3 linked regions of the Methanococcus maripaludis genome follow. The protein of the gene in region 1 binds, or shares a complex with, the protein of each later gene. Links are inferred from orthologs where the notes say so. Each region holds a gene or a part of one and is shown in the gene's direction. Other genes may lie near its edges.

Region 1 (3,396 bases):
GGGCCTCACTGTAATAAGACAGGAAGAATTAGAAGAATTAGGTAAAAACAAAAAAACAGCTAAAAAAATTGCTAACGCACACGGCTTCTTTATCGCTCAAGCTGATATGATGCCATTGGTCGGTAAATCATTAGGTCCTGTTCTAGGTCCTAGAGGTAAAATGCCACAACCAGTGCCTGCAAATGCAAACTTAGCTCCATTAGTTGCTAGATTCCAAAAAACCGTTGCAATAAACACCAGGGATAAAGCATTATTCCAGGTATACATCGGAACAGAATCAATGAGCGACGATGAACTTGCTGCAAATGCCGAAGCAATTTTAAACGTAGTGTCTAAAAAATACGAAAAAGGACTCTACCACGTTAAAAATGCATTTACAAAACTTACAATGGGCGCAGCTGCTCCTATTGAGAAATAGAGGGGTTGAAAATATGATCGAAGCTAAATCAGAACATAAGATTGCCCCTTGGAAAATTGAAGAAGTTAATGCATTAAAAGAATTACTTAAAAGTTCAAACATTATTGCATTAATTGACATGATGGAAGTTCCTGCGGTACAACTCCAAGAAATCAGGGACAAAATCAGAGATCAAATGACATTAAAAATGTCAAGAAACACACTCATGAAAAGGGCAATTGAAGAAGTTGCTGAAGAAACCGGAAATCCAGAATTTGCTAAATTAGTAGATTACATGGACAAAGGGGCTGCAATCATTGCTACCGAAATGAACCCTTTCAAATTATACAAAACACTTGATGAAAGTAAAAGCCCTGCACCTGTTAAAGGAGGCGCTATTGCTCCATGCGATATTGAAGTTAAAGCTGGATCAACAGGAATGCCACCAGGACCATTCTTAAGTGAATTGAAAGCAGTTGGAATCCCTGCTGCTATTGATAAGGGTAAAATCGGAATCAAAGAAGACAAAATCGTTGTAAAAGAAGGCGAAGTTGTTTCACAGAAACTTGCAGTTGTACTCTCTGCATTAGACATTAAACCAGTTACAGTTGGTTTAAACGTACTCGGAGTTTACGAAGATGGTGTTATTTACACTGAAAGTGATTTAAAAATCGACGAAGAAGAATTCGTTGGAAAAATCCAAAAAGCATTCACAAGTGCATTCAACTTGTCAGTTAACGCTGTTATCCCAACAAGCGCGACAGTTGAAACAATCGTTCAAAAAGCATTCAACGATGCAAAAGCTGTATCAGTTGAAAGTGCATTCGTAACAGATAAAACCGCTGATGCAATCCTTGGAAAAGCTTACGCTCAAATGATTGCTGTTGCAGGTCTTGCTGGCGATGACGCTTTAGACGAAGACTTAAAAGGAAAAATTTCGTCAGGCGCAGCTGCACCAGTTGCAGAAGCTCCAGTTGAAGAAAAGAAAGAAGAGAAAAAAGAAGAAGCTGCAGCTCCTGCAGGTCTTGGAATGCTCTTCTAAAATAACTTATAATACCAATAAAAATATATACATAAACGGATAATTTCAAAAAAAGGTTCATACATCTTGGAGGTGTACTTTATGGAATACATATACGCAGCATTATTATTAAATTCAGCAGGTAAAGAAATCACAGAAGACGCTGTTAAAGCTATATTAGTAGCTGGTGGCGTTGAAGCAAACGAAGCTAGAGTTAAAGCTTTGGTTGCTGCTTTAGAAGGTGTTGACATTGCAGAAGCTATCGAAAAAGCTGCAATCGCACCAGTAGCTGCTGCAGCTCCTGCAGCTGCAGCTGCTGCACCAGTTGAAGAAAAGAAAGAAGAGAAAAAAGAAGACACAGGAGCAGCAGCTGCTGCAGGTCTTGGTGCTTTATTCGGATAATTACTTTTCCGAATACTCTCTTTTTATTTTAGGCATATAAATTGGTATATTTAAATATATAATCAGAAGTATAAATGTTTATATACTATATAAATAGAAATTTATAGCAGATATATAAACTGGTGAAAATGATGGAACCTGAAATCAAAGTTGTAAACGTAGTTGTATCAACACAGATAGGAACTGATATTGACTTAGAATATGCCGCAGATATATTGGATAACGCAGAATATGAACCAGAACAGTTCCCGGGACTTGTTTGCAGATTGAGCGAACCTAAAGTTGCACTTTTGATATTTAGAAGTGGTAAGTTAAATTGCACCGGTGCACGATGTAAGGAAGATGCAGTAATTGCAATAAACAAAATCGTTAAAGAATTAAAAGAAGCAGGAATGGACCTTATTGACAATCCTGAAGTAAAAGTACAAAACATGGTTGCTACAACCGAACTTGGAATGGAACCTAACTTAGATGACATATCCACATTAGAATGTACAGAATACGAACCAGAACAGTTCCCAGGATTAGTTTACAGATTGAGCGAACCTAAAGTTGTTGTATTAATATTTGGTAGTGGAAAAGTTGTAATTACCGGATTAAAAGTAATCGAAGATGCATACATAGCATTTGATAAAATATCTAAAACATTAAAAGAACTTGAAGAAGAATTATATTAAACGGGATAATCGTGATTGCAATAATTGATTATAATGCAGGCAACTTGAGAAGTATCGAAAAGGCACTTGAATTATACACAAAAAACATCGTTGTTACAAGTGACCCTGAAACTATTTTAAGTGCTGACAAGATAGTTCTTCCAGGTGTTGGGAATTTTGGAGATTCAATGAAAAATATTTCCCAAAAAACAGGAGACTGCTCTTTAAATGAAATAATTAATAAATGCGTTCAAAAGGTTCCATTTTTAGGAATTTGTTTAGGTATGCAGTTGTTACTTGAAAAAAGTGAAGAATGTCCAGAAACTCCAGGCCTTGGTGTGATAAAAGGGGACGTTATAAAATTCAAACATTCTGAAAAAATCCCCCACATGGGTTGGAATACTGTAAATCAGGTTCAAGATATTCCCCTTTTTGAAGGAATAGCAAATAATGAATATTTCTACTTTGTACATTCATACCACGTGAATCCTTCAGAAAAAGACGTAATTTCAGGAACTACTAATTACGGTTACGAATTCCCGTGCATTTTGAATAAAAAAAACGTTTATGCTACCCAGTTCCATCCTGAAAAAAGTGGTAAAAACGGTTTAAAAATGATTGAAAACTTCGTTGAATTAATTTAATTACTTAACAAATAAAAAATAAAAAACTTAAAAATTAAATAACTTCTTGAATTACTTCTTTTAATTTCTGTTTTGCTTTCTTTTTAAGATATATATTCCCTAAAACCCCTGCTACAAGCGGTAGAGGTGTTCCAATGTACATTAACCCGCCAAATGCGGCAATGCCTTTTTTAAATTTTGAACAATTGTAATTTACAATATTATCGTCTTTTTTGACCATTGATTTTAAAAGTGCTTTTTCTGAAGCGTAAATCACGTTGTAGCTCCACAAAATTA
Region 2 (2,997 bases), 600 kb from region 1 along the record:
AGAAAACCCTGTTCAAGTTTTAGTTGATGCTTTAGAAAATTCAGGACCTAGGGAAGAAACAACAAGAATCTCCTACGGGGGAATTGCATTCTTACAGTCAGTTGATGTTTCACCATCAAGACGATTGGACACAGCTTTTAGAAACATTGCACTTGGTGCTTCAGAAAGCGCACACAAAAATAAAAAAACCGTTGCTCAATGCTTAGCAGACGAACTCATCTTTGCTTCAAAAGCTGACATGCAAAAAAGCTTTGCTGTTAAGAAAAAAGAAGAAAAAGAGAGAGTTGCACAATCTGCAAGATAAATTAAATACTTTTTATATCTCTTTATACATGACCCTATGTCATAAAAGGGTAACAATAGTTCGTATATTATGAACTTCTCAAAAAATAAAAGAGTGAGATTATGGGAAGAAGAGCAAAAATGGTTGAAAAGGTCAAAACCTTAATGGAAACACATGAACAAATTAGAAACATGGGTATCTGTGCTCACATTGACCACGGTAAAACCACATTATCAGACAACTTGCTTGCAGGAGCAGGTATGATCTCCAAAGAATTAGCTGGAGACCAGCTTGCACTTGACTTCGATGAAGAAGAAGCTGCAAGAGGTATCACAATCTACGCTGCAAACGTTTCAATGGTACACGAATACAGCGGAAAAGAGTACTTAATCAACTTAATCGATACCCCTGGTCACGTTGACTTTGGTGGTGACGTTACAAGAGCAATGAGAGCAATTGATGGTGCTGTTGTTGTATGTTGTGCTGTTGAAGGTGTTATGCCACAAACGGAAACTGTTTTAAGACAGGCATTAAAAGAAAAAGTTAAACCTGTTTTATTCATTAACAAAGTTGACAGATTGATCAATGAATTGAAATTAACCCCTGAAGAATTACAGGGAAGATTCATGAAAATCATTGCAGAAGTTAACAAGTTAATCGAAAAAATGGCTCCTGAAGAATTCAAAAAAGAATGGTTATGTGATGTTGCAAATGGAAAAGTTGCTTTTGGTTCAGCATACAACAACTGGGCTATTTCAGTTCCATACATGCAAAGATCAGGAATTTCATTCAAAGATATTATTGACTACTGTGAGCAAGAAAACCAAAAAGAATTGGCTGAAAAAGCTCCACTCCACGAAGTTGTTCTTGACATGTCAATCAAACACTTACCAAATCCATTGACTGCTCAAAAATACAGAATTCCAAACATCTGGAAAGGAGACGCTGAATCAACCATCGGTAAATCAATGGTTGCTTGTGACCCTAACGGACCACTTGCAGGTGTTGTTACAAAAATTATCGTTGATAAACACGCTGGTGCAATTTCTGCATGCAGATTGTTTTCAGGAAGAATCAAACAAGGAGACGACCTCTACCTCGTTGGTTCAAAACAGAAAGCAAGAGCTCAGCAAGTTTCAATCTTCATGGGTGCTGAAAGAGTTCAGGTACCAAGCATTTCAGCAGGTAACATCTGTGCTTTAACAGGATTAAGAGAAGCTACTGCTGGTGAAACAGTATGCAGCCCTTCAGAAATCTTAGAACCAGGATTTGAATCATTAAGCCACACCTCTGAACCAGTTATCACTGTTGCAATCGAAGCTAAAAACACTAAAGATTTACCAAAATTAATTGAAATCTTAAGACAGATTGCAAGAGAAGACAACACAGTAAGAGTAGAAATCAACGAAGAAACCGGTGAACACTTAATCAGCGGTATGGGTGAGCTCCACATCGAAGTTATCACTAACACCAAAATCGGAAGAGACGGTGGAATTGAAGTAGATGTCGGTGAACCAATCGTTGTTTACAGAGAAACAATTATGGGCACATCCCCAGAAATTGAAGGAAAATCACCAAACAAACACAACAAACTCTACATGATTGCAGAACCTATGGAAGAGTCAGTTTACGCTGCATACGTTGAAGGTAAACTCCACGATGAAGATTACAAAAAGAAAACTACCGCTGATGGTGAAGCAAGGTTAGTTGAAGCAGGTCTTGAAAAAGATCAGGCGAAAAAAGTAATGTCAATTTACAATGGAAACATGATTGTAAACATGACAAGAGGTATCGTGCAACTCGATGAAGCTAGAGAATTAATTATCGAAGGTTTCAAAGAAGGTGTAAGAAACGGTCCACTCGCAGCTGAAAAAGTTCAGGGTGTAAAAATCAGATTAGTGGATGCAACATTCCACGAAGATGCAATCCACAGAGGACCTGCTCAAATTATCCCTGCTGTAAGATTCGGTGTAAGGGATGCAGTTGCCCAAGCAAAACCAGTTCTCCTCGAACCTATGCAAAGTGTTTACATCAACACCCCGCAAGACTACATGGGAGACGGTATGAAAGAGATCAACAACAGAAGAGGACAGATTCTCGACATGGAACAAGAAGGAGACATGTCAATTATCAAATCTTCAGTGCCTGTTGCTGAAATGTTCGGATTTGCTGGTGCAATTAGGGGGGCTACACAAGGTAGATGTTTGTGGAGCGTTGAGTTCTCAGGATTCGAAAGAGTTCCAAACGAGCTTCAACCTAAGATTGCTAAACAAATTAGGGACAGAAAAGGGTTAAAATCTGAATAAACAAGTACCATAAAATATATATACCCTTTTTCACTATCATATTACAAAAATCGCTAAAAATATACTCTTATGGAGGAATGATTATGGCAAAAGAAAAACCAATTCTTAACGTTGCATTTATCGGACACGTAGATGCTGGTAAATCAACAACAGTAGGAAGATTATTATTAGATGGTGGAGCTATCGACCCACAGTTAATCGTAAGATTAAGAAAAGAAGCTGAAGAAAAAGGTAAAGCAGGATTCGAATTTGCTTACGTTATGGACGGTTTAAAGGAAGAAAGAGAAAGAGGAGTTACAATTGACGTAGCTCACAAAAAATTCCCTACCGCAAAATACGAAGTTACAATCGTAGACTGCCCAGGCCACAGAGACTTCATTAAAAACATGATCACTGGTGCTTCACAAG
Region 3 (2,804 bases), 590 kb from region 1 along the record:
ATCAGGCGAAAAAAGTAATGTCAATTTACAATGGAAACATGATTGTAAACATGACAAGAGGTATCGTGCAACTCGATGAAGCTAGAGAATTAATTATCGAAGGTTTCAAAGAAGGTGTAAGAAACGGTCCACTCGCAGCTGAAAAAGTTCAGGGTGTAAAAATCAGATTAGTGGATGCAACATTCCACGAAGATGCAATCCACAGAGGACCTGCTCAAATTATCCCTGCTGTAAGATTCGGTGTAAGGGATGCAGTTGCCCAAGCAAAACCAGTTCTCCTCGAACCTATGCAAAGTGTTTACATCAACACCCCGCAAGACTACATGGGAGACGGTATGAAAGAGATCAACAACAGAAGAGGACAGATTCTCGACATGGAACAAGAAGGAGACATGTCAATTATCAAATCTTCAGTGCCTGTTGCTGAAATGTTCGGATTTGCTGGTGCAATTAGGGGGGCTACACAAGGTAGATGTTTGTGGAGCGTTGAGTTCTCAGGATTCGAAAGAGTTCCAAACGAGCTTCAACCTAAGATTGCTAAACAAATTAGGGACAGAAAAGGGTTAAAATCTGAATAAACAAGTACCATAAAATATATATACCCTTTTTCACTATCATATTACAAAAATCGCTAAAAATATACTCTTATGGAGGAATGATTATGGCAAAAGAAAAACCAATTCTTAACGTTGCATTTATCGGACACGTAGATGCTGGTAAATCAACAACAGTAGGAAGATTATTATTAGATGGTGGAGCTATCGACCCACAGTTAATCGTAAGATTAAGAAAAGAAGCTGAAGAAAAAGGTAAAGCAGGATTCGAATTTGCTTACGTTATGGACGGTTTAAAGGAAGAAAGAGAAAGAGGAGTTACAATTGACGTAGCTCACAAAAAATTCCCTACCGCAAAATACGAAGTTACAATCGTAGACTGCCCAGGCCACAGAGACTTCATTAAAAACATGATCACTGGTGCTTCACAAGCTGATGCAGCTGTTTTAGTTGTAAACGTTGACGATGCTAAATCAGGCATTCAACCCCAAACAAGAGAACACGTTTTCTTATCAAGAACACTTGGTATCACCCAATTAGCTGTTGCAATCAACAAAATGGACACAGTTAACTTCTCAGAAGCTGACTACAACGAAATGAAAAAGATGTTAGGCGACCAATTGTTAAAAATGGTTGGATTCAACCCTGACAACATCAACTTCATACCAGTTGCTTCACTTCTTGGTGACAACGTATTCAAAAAATCCGACAAAACACCATGGTACAACGGACCTACACTCGCAGAAGTTATCGATGGATTCCAACCACCTGAAAAACCAACAACCTTACCATTAAGATTACCTATCCAGGATGTTTACTCAATCACTGGTGTAGGTACAGTTCCAGTAGGAAGAGTTGAAACAGGTATCATCAAACCAGGAGACAAAGTTGTCTTCGAACCTGCAGGAGCAGTAGGAGAAATCAAAACTGTGGAAATGCACCACGAACAATTACCAAGTGCTGAACCTGGAGACAACATCGGTTTCAACGTAAGAGGCGTTGGTAAAAAAGACATTAAAAGAGGAGACGTTTTAGGACATACAACAAACCCTCCAACAGTTGCTGCAGACTTCACAGCACAAATCGTTGTTTTACAACACCCATCAGTTATGACAGTAGGTTACACACCTGTATTCCACGCACACACAGCACAGATTGCATGTACATTCATGGAATTACAGAAAAAATTAAACCCTGCAACTGGTGAAGTTTTAGAAGAAAACCCAGACTTCTTAAAAGCTGGTGACGCTGCAATCGTTAAATTAATGCCTACAAAACCATTAGTTATGGAAAGCGTTAAAGAAATCCCACAACTCGGTAGATTCGCAATCAGAGATATGGGTATGACCGTTGCTGCAGGTATGGCAATCCAAGTTACAGCTAAAAACAAATAATTTAGCTTAACTTTTTCTTCTTATTAAACACGGCAAAAGAGGCATATTATGCAAAAAGCAAGAATAAAATTATCAAGCACACAACACACAGAATTAGACGGTGTATGCGACCAGATTAAAGCTATCGCTGAAAAAACTGGTGTAGACATGTCAGGTCCAATTCCACTACCAACAAAAGCGTTAAAAGTTACAACAAGGAAATCAACAGATGGTGAAGGTTCCTCATCATTCGACAGATGGACAATGAGAGTTCACAAAAGAGTTATCGACATTGAAGCTGACGAAAGAACCATGAAACACATCATGAAAGTTAGAATTCCTGACACAGTTCAAATCGAAATTGAATTGAGAAACTAATTTTAATTCGTTTAAATCGCAAAAGCCAGACGTATTGCAATCTGAGAGTTGAGGATTGCAATAAAACTTCTTTTTTTCACATTATCAAATCAAAACATTTTTATAAATATATTAATATAATAAATAATACCTCATTCCAGAGTGTGTGAGGTTTAATTTTATTTTCGACCATTGTTCAGAGTAATTATGGTATAATATTTTTTATTTTTTTGAAAAGTTATTTAATCCCAATTTACATAATATAACGCATAAATTTTTTTATTCGAACATTGAACGGTGGTTTAAATTGGTATTTAAGGCATACGACATCAGGGGAATTTATGAAAAAGATTTAGATGATAATTTTGCTTATTCTTTAGGAAAACTCGTTGGAAAAAACTATGAAAGAATAATGGTTGGAAACGATATTCGAATCGGTTCCAAAAAACTCTTAAAACCATTTATTTACGGGATACTTGAAAATTCTAAAGTTTACTATGCTGGAGAAATCTCAACCCCG

The links.
Region 2: the proteins of rpl12p (region 1) and MMJJ_RS07295 are in contact, whole or in part, in a crystal structure (PDB 5H7L), measured with the Pyrococcus horikoshii proteins. The link is inferred for Methanococcus maripaludis from one-to-one orthologs. Residues at the interface, in WP_010886059.1 of Pyrococcus horikoshii: Leu100, Ala101, Gly102, Leu103, Ser104, Ala105, Leu106, Phe107, Gly108; in WP_048053510.1 of Pyrococcus horikoshii: Pro161, Met164, Met165, Phe168, Ser169, Ile172, Val195, Glu196, Phe202, Leu211, Ser212, Val213, Met216, Lys222, Phe223, Asn224.
Region 3: the proteins of rpl12p (region 1) and tuf are in contact, whole or in part, in a crystal structure (PDB 3WY9), measured with the Pyrococcus horikoshii proteins. The link is inferred for Methanococcus maripaludis from one-to-one orthologs. Residues at the interface, in WP_010886059.1 of Pyrococcus horikoshii: Glu96, Glu97, Leu100, Leu103, Ser104, Ala105, Leu106, Phe107, Gly108; in WP_010885563.1 of Pyrococcus horikoshii: Lys125, Glu126, Phe129, Arg132, Thr133, Lys165, Leu166, Thr169, Lys324, Gln326, Leu359, Ala360, Ile369, Glu372, Ile384, Ile422, Ser423, Gln425.

The regions. Positions count from the first base shown.
Region 1 is NZ_CP026606.1:740,359-743,754, forward strand. Bases 215-3,170 are described here. They hold rpl12p (50S ribosomal protein P1), read left to right. Parts: upstream 215-1,520; coding sequence 1,521-1,820; downstream 1,821-3,170. Other genes in these bases: MMJJ_RS03970 (50S ribosomal protein L1), read left to right, coding at 215-418; MMJJ_RS03975 (50S ribosomal protein L10), read left to right, coding at 432-1,439; MMJJ_RS03985 (TATA-box-binding protein), read left to right, coding at 1,952-2,497; hisH (imidazole glycerol phosphate synthase subunit HisH), read left to right, coding at 2,509-3,120; MMJJ_RS03995 (PHP-associated domain-containing protein), read right to left, coding at 3,155-3,170. Also shown: more of MMJJ_RS03970, read left to right, coding at 1-214; more of MMJJ_RS03995, read right to left, coding at 3,171-3,396. UniProt on the Methanocaldococcus jannaschii protein: Forms part of the ribosomal stalk, playing a central role in the interaction of the ribosome with GTP-bound translation factors.
Region 2 is NZ_CP026606.1:1,336,608-1,339,604, reverse strand. It holds MMJJ_RS07295 (elongation factor EF-2), read left to right. Parts: upstream 1-405; coding sequence 406-2,589; downstream 2,590-2,997. Other genes in the region: tuf (translation elongation factor EF-1 subunit alpha), read left to right, coding at 2,673-2,997; MMJJ_RS07300 (30S ribosomal protein S7), read left to right, coding at 1-304. UniProt on the Methanocaldococcus jannaschii protein: Catalyzes the GTP-dependent ribosomal translocation step during translation elongation.
Region 3 is NZ_CP026606.1:1,334,790-1,337,593, reverse strand. It holds tuf (translation elongation factor EF-1 subunit alpha), read left to right. Parts: upstream 1-661; coding sequence 662-1,948; downstream 1,949-2,804. Other genes in the region: MMJJ_RS07280 (phosphomannomutase/phosphoglucomutase), read left to right, coding at 2,592-2,804; rpsJ (30S ribosomal protein S10), read left to right, coding at 1,997-2,305; MMJJ_RS07295 (elongation factor EF-2), read left to right, coding at 1-578. UniProt on the Methanocaldococcus jannaschii protein: GTP hydrolase that promotes the GTP-dependent binding of aminoacyl-tRNA to the A-site of ribosomes during protein biosynthesis.